Regions from separate parts of the Streptomonospora sediminis genome, predicted to be linked through region 1. Evidence: riboswitches for the same ligand, from Rfam matches in the RefSeq annotation. Region 1 holds a riboswitch; the other holds the start of a gene.
What was found. Region 1 has a riboswitch for S-adenosylmethionine ahead of ACYVD5_RS09190 (aminotransferase class V-fold PLP-dependent enzyme). Riboswitches for the same ligand answer to the same signal wherever they lie in the genome.

Region 1 (4,407 bases):
GGCACCAGGATGTGGCACAGCCGCCAGGCGATCGTGGTAACCGGCGGAGGGTCGGGTTCGGGCCGGGAGTGGTCGGGTGCAAAGGAGCCGTCGGCGCAGGGCCGCACCGACCAGCAGCCTTCGACCGGTTCCCAGAAGTACTCGTCGTCGTCGAGCCCGTGCAGCCGCGGGCGCACCGCGGTGTCCCAGTGCAACTCCAACTGGCCGAGGATCTCGGCCCCCAGCACCGACTCGGTCATCGGGCCCTCCTGGTGTCGTGCCGCCGGTTTATCGCCGTTGTGCCGCCGCCGTGCCGCCGCCGGAGAAGGCGCGGTTGCGCTTGCACCTAGAGCGTGCACCGCAAGGGGTCACCTGGATCTCTCGGACGGTGCCCGCCCGTCGGGCGACGGGCGGGCACCGCTGTTTCAGGTGCGGCGGCCCAGGCCGGCGAGGATGCCGGTCGGTTCGGCGCTGACCTCCTCGTCGGGGTAGGGCCACCACGCCATGTCGGCCAGCCCGGGCTCGACCAGCGCGAACGGCTCGAACACCCCCGCCGCGAAGTCGCGGCAGTGCGCATCGCCGGGACGCGAAACCGGCTGGGCAATGGCGACGTGCCCGCCGCGGCCCATCCGGGCGTGCAGAGCGCGGACCAGGTCGTGGACGACGACGCCGTCGCGGCGCAGCGCGGTGGTGTCGGTGACCAGCACACCCACGGGTTCGTCGAAGTCGATCAGGCCGGGCCCGGACAGGCCGGCGATCAGCGCCGCCGGATCCATCCGGCCGACGGCGACCACGGCAGCCGCGGTGCCCGCGGCGCCTGCGCGGCTGCCGCGCAGCGCGGCGCTGGATTCGGCGTCGACGTAGACGACCCGGGAGCCGGGGGCGTACTCGCGCGCCGCCCGGCCGATGCCCTCGCCCGCAGGCAGGCGCGAACCGAGGTCGACGAACTGGCGCACTCCGGTATCGGCGGCCAGATAGCCCACGGCCCGGCGCAGGAACCCGCGCCGGGCCTCGATGAGGGGCGTGCCGCTCTGAGCGGGCACCCCGGTACCCGCTCCGGTACCGGCGGCCGGACCGGGTTCGGGGGGCTGCTGCGGGGACGGGGCGGCCGAGCGCGGCATTCGCTCGCTGATGTGCACCACCCGCGGGTCGGGGACAGCGGCCGCGGACCGGTCGTCGTCGATGTGCACCGCTCGCCACTGGTCAGTCACGGTCGCGCTCCCCGGGCCGTCGGGCCGGTGCCGCGGTCGCCCGGTGGCCGCTGCGGGCGCCGGTTCGCGGGCCCGCAACGGCCGGGGCGGTGGTCCTTGCGGGCCCGCCGCACCTTATTAGGGCCAGATGTTACCGGTTGTGAGACACATCATTCACCCGCGGAGAAATTCACGGTTCCTTCTCCCGCTCATCCCTGGCGCCGCGCTCCCCGCGCCCGGCGCGGGGGTGCTCAGCCGGCCGCATCCGTACCGGCCGCCGCCTCCGTACCGGGCGCCGCGGCGGTATTCGGGCGCACCGGCGCCAGGTGGCCGTCGCCGTCCTCGGCGTAGACCCAGCGGGGGCCGCGCGCCGCGATGTCGGCGACCGCCCGCACCAACCGGTCGACGTGCTCGGCGGTGGTGGCCAGGCCCAGGCTCGCCCGCACCGCCTGCGTGTGGCCCGCGGGCAGCAGGTGGCGGGTGAGCGGGTGTGCGCAGAAGAGGCCGTCGCGCACGCCGATGCCGTGCACGGCCGCCAGCTCCGCGGCCACGACCTGCGCGGACCGCCCCTCCACGACGAAGGAGGAGATTCCCACGCGCGGGTGCGCGCCGCCCCACAGGCTCAGCTCGCTGACACCGGGGATCGCGGCCAGACCGGTGCGCAACCGCTCCAGCAACTCCTGTTCGCGGGCGTGCAGGCGGGCCCGGCCGGCCCCGGCAAGGGCCTCGCAGGCGGCGGCCAGCGCGATCGCGCCCAGCACGTTGGGGCTGCCGGCCTCGTGCCGGGCGGGCAGGTCGTTCCAGCGGACCTCGTCGTCGGTGACGGCCGCGGTCGCTCCGCCTCCGGCGAGGTAGGGGGCTGCCTCGCGCAGCCAGTCGGCGCGTCCGGCCAGCACTCCGCTGCCGAAGGGCGCGTAGAGCTTGTGCGCGGAGAAGGCCGCGTAGTCGGCGCCGCAGTCGGCCAGGCCGAATTCGCCGTGCGGCACCAGTTGGGCGGCGTCGACGCAGACCCGCGCACCCTCCTCGTGGGCGGCGGCGGTCAGCTCCGCCACCGGCCACAGTTCACCGGTGACGTTGGAGGCCGCGGTGACGCACAGCAGGCGCGGCCCCGCGGGAGCGGCGCGCAGGGCTTCGCGGGCGGCCGTGACCGCGGCCTCCGGTGTCTGCGGCAGCGGCAGCCGCACGACCCGCCCGGCCTTGCTGCCCCGGTGCTGCCACGGCAGCAGGGACGCGTGGTGTTCGGCGGCGAAAACGACGACCGTGCACCCCTCGGGCAAGGCGCGGGCGAGCAGGTTCAGCGCGTCGGTGGTGCCGCGGACGAACACCACCGCGTCGTCCTCCCGGGCGCCGATGAAGTCGGCGACTGTGGTGCGGGCGCGCTCGTAGGCGCGGGTGGTGATCCGGGAGTGCAGGCCGGCGCCGCGGTGGACGCTGGCGTACGTGGGCAGTGCCGCGGCGACCGCGTCGCTGACGGCGGCCAGACAGGGCGCGCTGGCCGCGTGGTCGAGGTTGGCGTACTCCCCCTGCCCGCCGCCGGCCAGCGGCACGAGCGCTCCGGCGCCGGTGACGGCGGGGACGGGGGCGTTGCCGCCCGGTGCGGTCCGGGCCGCGTCAGGCGCGGATACGGGGGTGTCCGCTGCGCTGGAGCGGCGAGTGGCGGTAGCTGCGGTAGTCGACATGGTGGCACCTCCAGGGGCCGGTTGGGACCCCTGGGGAGAGCGCACACAGTGGCGCTGCGGTTGCCGTAGTGCTGCCGCAGCGGCGGCACGCTCGCAAACCTCGGGGTCCGCGCTTGCCTGACACGTCAAAGGCGGTCGTGTCCTGACCTGGTCCTCACCCGGGGCACCCCACCGCGGAAGGAGGGTTGCCGGCCAGCGAGCCGGGGCTTGGCGCTGGCACTCATGACCTGCAGGGAACTATAGCGCAGAGATCGCGCGCCGGTGCAACCGCCCCGGTGGCGACCGCAGCCGGCGACCGGCGCGGCCCCTGCGCTCGCGCCCGGACCCGTATCCGGTCCCCCACCCGCCGCAGCCGAGCGCCAAGGCCGGCAACGATTGACAGGCGGCCGCCGGGTCCGGGGATACTGGAGCGGTCTGCCCTCCCGCTGGGGGTGTCCGGCTTCCCCGGGCGCCCCGCCAGGCGCGAGACTCCAGCACACCGGGGGTTCCCGCATGCCCAAAGGGAGGAAGTGCACTGTGCGCAGCAACGATGGGATCCGGCCGCTCCTGGAGCATCCCGGCATCATCCTCGTCTCCGGATACGCCCGGCTGCCCGACACCGTGGCGAGCCATTCCCAGTACGAGCGCCTGGGGGTGGTGCTGGCGGTGGACGTGTCCGACGGCCGCATCGTCGCCGCCGACACCACCTTGCTCACCGACCTGGCCAAGGAGTTCTTCCGCGCGCTCGTGGAAGGCCTGTCGGTGACCGAGGACATCACCGAGATCGTCGAGCGGGTGCAGCACCGCTACGCCGGCCAGTCCGGCGGCGCGCTGGCCACGGCGCTGCGCCGCTGCCTGGAAACCTTCCATCAGCGGCGCGAAACCGAGCATCCGCCCGGCGCCGCGGGCGCGGGAACCGCCGCGCACCGCACGCAGCGCGAGCGCGGCCCGGAGCGCCCGTGATGCCCGGCGGCGCACCCGGCCGGCCGCTGGAAGGGGTGCGCGTGGCCGACCTGTCCCGCGTACTGGCCGGCCCCTATGCGACCATGCTGCTGGCCGATATGGGCGCCGATGTCATCAAGATCGAGCATCCCGGCCGCGGCGACGACACGCGCGCCTGGGGGCCGCCGTGGGCGGGCGGCGAGGCCGGCTACTTCCTGTCGGTCAACCGCGGCAAGCGCAGCCTGGCCGTGGACTTAAAGGACCCCGAGGGCCTTGCCGCGGTGCAGGACATCTGCGCCGGCGCCGACGTCGTCGTGCAGAACTTCCGCCCGGGGGTGGCCGAGCGCCTGGGGCTGGGCCATGCCGATGTCGGCGCCCGCAACCCCGCCGGCGTCTACTGCTCCATCAGCGGTTTCGGCGCCGAGCACGAACCCGCCGACCGCCCCGGTTTCGACCTCATCGTCCAGGCCGAGAGCGGTTTCATGGCCGCCACCGGCGAGCCGGACGGGCCGCCCACCAAGGCGGGCGTCGCCATCACCGACGTACTGACCGGCCTCAACACGGCGGTGGCGGTGCTGGGCGCGCTGGTGCGGGCCCGCGCATGCGGCCGGGGCGAGCACGTCCGCGTGTCGCTTATC
Region 2 (4,407 bases), on a different contig from region 1:
CGGACGGTACCGGGCGTAGAAGTCTGGCGGCATGTCCCCCTTCGACGTCTCTGATCGATCACCCGCTGCCCCCGGACCGCTGCCTTCGCGCCGGGGAGGTGGCGAGCCCGACCCGGCCGCGGCCGCATCGGCGGCCCCGCCGCACTTCGTCGGCGGCCGGGTGGTGGTGGTCGACTCCGACCCCAAGTGGCCCTACCTGTTCCAGAGCCAAGCGGACCGCATCCGCGAGGCGCTCGGTGAGAACGCGCTGGAGGTGCAGCACGTCGGGTCCACAGCGGTGCCGGGACTGGCGGCCAAACCGTGTGTCGACGTGCTGCTGATCGTGCCTGACCCGGCCGACGAGGACGCCTACCTGCCGCCGCTGGAACGGGCGGGCTACGCGCTGGTGCACCGCGAACCCGAGCTGGACGGCCACCGCGTGCTGCGCGGCCCCAATATCAGCACCAACGTGCACGTCTACGGGCCCGGCGCCGCCGATGCGGAGCGGCTGCTGCTCTTCCGCGACCGGCTGCGCGCAGATGCGGCCGACCGCGAGCTTTACGCGCGCACCAAACGCGAGCTGGCGCAGCGCACTTGGGAGAACGTCCAGGACTACGCCGACGCGAAATCCGCGGTGGTCGAGGAGATCATCGCCCGCGCCCGCGCCGGCTGAGGCCGCCCGGTGCGGCAGTGCCTACCGCGCCTTCCGCGCCCTCCGTGCTCACTGCGGCCGCGCGGCGCCCCGCAACGCGTTCCGCGGCGGTTGGTGCCCCGGAGGCGGAGGCCCCGGCACGGGCGGGCCCGAGCCGGCGCGATCGGCCTCCGCCGAGGCACACCTACGCCAGCGCCCGCAACTGCTGCTGGAACCAGCGCTGCGGCGGCAGCGCCGCGGCGTTCTCCACCAGCCGTTCGCAGCGGGCGCGGCGCTGGTCGTCGGGCATTTCCAGCGCTGTGCGCAGCGCACGCGCGGTCTCGCTGACGTCGTAGGGGTTGACCAGCACCGAGTCGGCCCCCAGGTCGTCGGCGGCACCGGCCTCGCGCGAGAGCACCAGCACGCACCCGTCGTCGGAGAGCACCGGCGCCTCCTTGGCCACCAGGTTCATGCCGTCGCGGATCGGGTTGATCAGCAGCACGTCGGCCATGCGGTAGGCGGCCAGTGAGCGCGGGAAGTCGTCGTTGACCTCCAGGATCAGCGGGGTCCACGTGGCCGTGCCGAACTCTTGGTTGATCTCCTTGGCCACCCGCTGCACGTGCTCGGTGTAGTCGCGGTATTCCGGGACGTCGCCGCGGCTGGGGTAGGCGAAGGCGAGGTGGGTGACCCGCTCGTGCCACTGCGGGTGCTCGCGCAGCAGTTCGCGGAACGCCTCAAGGCCGCGCACGATGTTCTTCGACAGTTCGGTGCGGTCGACCCGTACGATGAGCTTGCGGTCGCCCACCCGCTCGCGCAGGGCGGTGCGCCACTGCTCGACGTCGCCGGCAGCGGCGCGGGAGCGCAGGGACTCGGTGTCGGCGCCCAGCGCGTGCACGCCCACGTCGATCACCCGGCCGCCGAACTCCACGGTGCGGGAGTCCCAGTCGACGTCGACCCGCAGCAGTTCCTCGCAGCAGCGCAGGAACGCGTCGGCCCAGCGGCGGCTCAGGAAGCCGAGGTGGTCGGCGCCGAGCATGCCCTCCAGCAGTTCGCGCCCGATGTCGTCGGGCAGCATCCGGAAGTACTCCGGCGGCGCCCAGGGCGTGTGCGAGAAGTGCGCGACACGCAGGTCGGGGCGGCGCCCGCGCAGCATCCGCGGCACCAGCGCCAGGTGGTAGTCCTGCACGACCACGCGCGCATTGTCGGCGGAGCCGGTCAGCAGCGCATCGGCGAAGGAGGCGTTGTAGGCGCGGAAGTCCTCCCATTCGGCGCGGAACGCGGCGTCGAAGCGCGGCTTGTTCGGGGTGTCGTAGAGCATGTGGTGCACGAACCACAGGGTCGAGTTGGCCACGCGCGTGTAGGCGTTGGCGAAGGTGTCGGGCGGGATGTCGAGCATCCGCACGCGCATGCCGCCAAGGTCGAACCCGGCCTGGTCGAGCCGTGCCTCGGGGGCGCTCGCCGCGGCCGTGCGGTCGGCGTCGGAGAGGGCGGCGCACACCCACAGCGTGTCGGAGGTGGCCGCCACGGAGCTGAGTCCCGAAACCAGGCCTCCGCCGCCGCGGCGGTAGTCGAGGGAGCCGTCTTCGCTGATCGAGAAGGACACCGGTCCCCTGTTGGAAGCGACGAGGATCTGTGCCTTATCCACCTGATCGCCCACCTCTCACCTTGAATTGCGCCGAAGTTTCATTGCACTACACCGCTGCCGCCCATAACAGGCCCCGCTGCGCGAAGGTGTCATAGGTCTCGCCCGCCGCAGGAGCCCGCAAACACGCGGTGATCGCGCGGATGCGGGCCGGTGGCGGCCGTGCGGGCGCCGGTGTGTGCGGCGCCGCAGGTGGGTGGCTGCTACCCCTGCAGAGCCGTCCGCAGACGTGTTACCCGGATCACCCTCCATGGAAAAACGGGCGAAACGTGGGCTAGAGTAGCCCTCGGATTCGGTTGCGCCCCAGTTCACGGGTTCGCCCGCATCCACCACAACTGCATATTGCTCATCCAGAGGGGTGGAGGGACCGGCCCTGCGAAGCCCCGGCAACCATCTCGGTATGCGTTTCTCGCGATCCTGCGGGGCGGCCGAGGCAGGTGCCAACTCCGGCCTGTGACCAGATCGGTCAGACAGGGAAGATGAGGGGAGACGCCTCGCCATGGCGATAACCGCCACCGAAACGGACACCTTCGCCGCCCGCGCATTCGGCCCCGCCGCCGCGCTCTCCTGCCGCGAATGCGGCCAGCGCTACGACCTCGCCCCGCGCTTCGCCTGCGAGTTCTGTTTCGGCCCCCTTGAGGTGGCATACGAGTTCGGCGACCTCACCCGCGAATCCATCCAGAGCGGGCCGAACAACATCTGGCGCTATGCCGGCCTGCTGCCGGTCCCCGGCAACGTCGCCGACCTGCCCAACATGAACCCGGGCCTGACCCCGCTCGTGCGCGCCGACCGGCTCGCCGCCGAGCTGGGTATGGAGTCCCTGCACGTCAAGGACGACTCCGCCAACCCCACCCACTCCTTCAAGGACCGCGTGGTGGCCATGGCCGTCGAGGCCGCCCGCACCTTCGGATTCCGCACCCTGTCCTGCTCCTCCACCGGCAACCTCGCCGGCGCGGTGGGTGCGGCCTCGGCGCGTGCCGGGTTCCGCTCGTGCGTGTTCATCCCGGCCGGCCTCGAAGAGGGCAAGATCGTCATGGCGGCCGTCTACGGCGGCCGGGTGGTGGCCATCGACGGCAACTACGACGACGTCAACCGGTTCTGCTCGGAGCTGATCGGCGATCCCGCCGGCGAGGACTGGGGCTTCGTCAACGTCAACCTGCGCCCCTTCTACGCCGAGGGCTCCAAGACCCTGGCCTACGAGATCGCCGAGCAGCTGGGCTGGCGGCTGCCCGAGCAGATCATCGTCCCCATCGCCTCGGGCTCCCAGCTCACCAAGATCGACAAGGGCTTCCGCGAGCTCATCGACCTCGGCCTGGTCGAGGACCGCCCCTACAAGATCTTCGGCGCCCAGGCCACGGGCTGCTCGCCGGTCGCCCAAGCCTATGAGCAGGGCCACGACGTCATCCAGCCCGTCAAGCCCGACACCATCGCCAAGTCGCTGGCGATCGGCAACCCCGCCGACGGCCCCTACGTGCTCGACGTCTGCCGGCGCACCGGCGGCGCGGTCGTCCACGTCGACGACGCGGCGGTGGTCGACTCCATCTCGCTGCTGGCCCGCACCGAGGGCGTCTTCGCCGAGACCGCCGGCGGGGTCACCACCGGCGTGCTGCGCAAGCTGCTCGACGACGGCGTGCTCGACCCCGCGGCCGAGACCGTCGTCCTCAACACCGGTGACGGCCTGAAGACCCTCAACGCGGTCGAGGCCGGAGTCACCGCCACCATCAAGCCTTCCCTGGACGCCTTCAAGGACGCCGGGCTGCTGTAGCCCCGCTGCGGCCCTGGTCGGGCCCTGCCCCGTCCGAGCCCTCGGGCCACCGCGAAGAGCCGGCCGGCAAGCTAGCAAGTCAAGGAGTAATCCGCAGTCATGAGTGTCAGTGTCCGAGTTCCGACCATCCTGCGCACCTACACCGCGGACGCGGCCGAGGTCAGCGCCGAAGGCGCGACCGTCCAGGCGGTACTGGCCGACCTGGAGGCCAGGTTCCCCGGCATCCGCGCGCGGATCGTCGACGATGCCGGCAAGATCCGCCGCTTCGTCAACGTCTACGTGGGCGACGAGGACGTCCGCTTCGCCCAGGGCATGGACACCCCGACCGAGTCGGGCACCCAGGTCTCCATCATCCCGGCCGTGGCCGGGGGCTGCTGAACCGCCGCGCCC

Region 2: it holds a riboswitch for S-adenosylmethionine, as region 1 does, so the genes downstream of both, thrC (threonine synthase) here and ACYVD5_RS09190 (aminotransferase class V-fold PLP-dependent enzyme) in region 1, are expected to answer to the same signal.

The regions. Positions count from the first base shown of each region.
Region 1 is NZ_BAAGYZ010000036.1:40,352-44,758, forward strand. Features, by position in the region: gene ACYVD5_RS09180 (DinB family protein) at 1-239, opposite strand, end outside; gene ACYVD5_RS09185 (SAM-dependent methyltransferase) at 405-1,190, opposite strand; gene ACYVD5_RS09190 (aminotransferase class V-fold PLP-dependent enzyme) at 1,421-2,848, opposite strand; SAM riboswitch class IV at 2,953-3,076, opposite strand; gene ACYVD5_RS09195 (DUF3870 domain-containing protein) at 3,365-3,790, shown strand; gene ACYVD5_RS09200 (CaiB/BaiF CoA transferase family protein) at 3,790-4,407, shown strand, end outside.
Region 2 is NZ_BAAGYZ010000005.1:190,377-194,783, reverse strand. Features, by position in the region: gene ACYVD5_RS01475 (GrpB family protein) at 32-652, shown strand; gene ACYVD5_RS01470 (alpha,alpha-trehalose-phosphate synthase (UDP-forming)) at 816-2,255, opposite strand; SAM riboswitch class I at 2,596-2,738, shown strand; gene thrC (threonine synthase) at 2,752-4,017, shown strand; gene ACYVD5_RS01460 (MoaD/ThiS family protein) at 4,117-4,395, shown strand.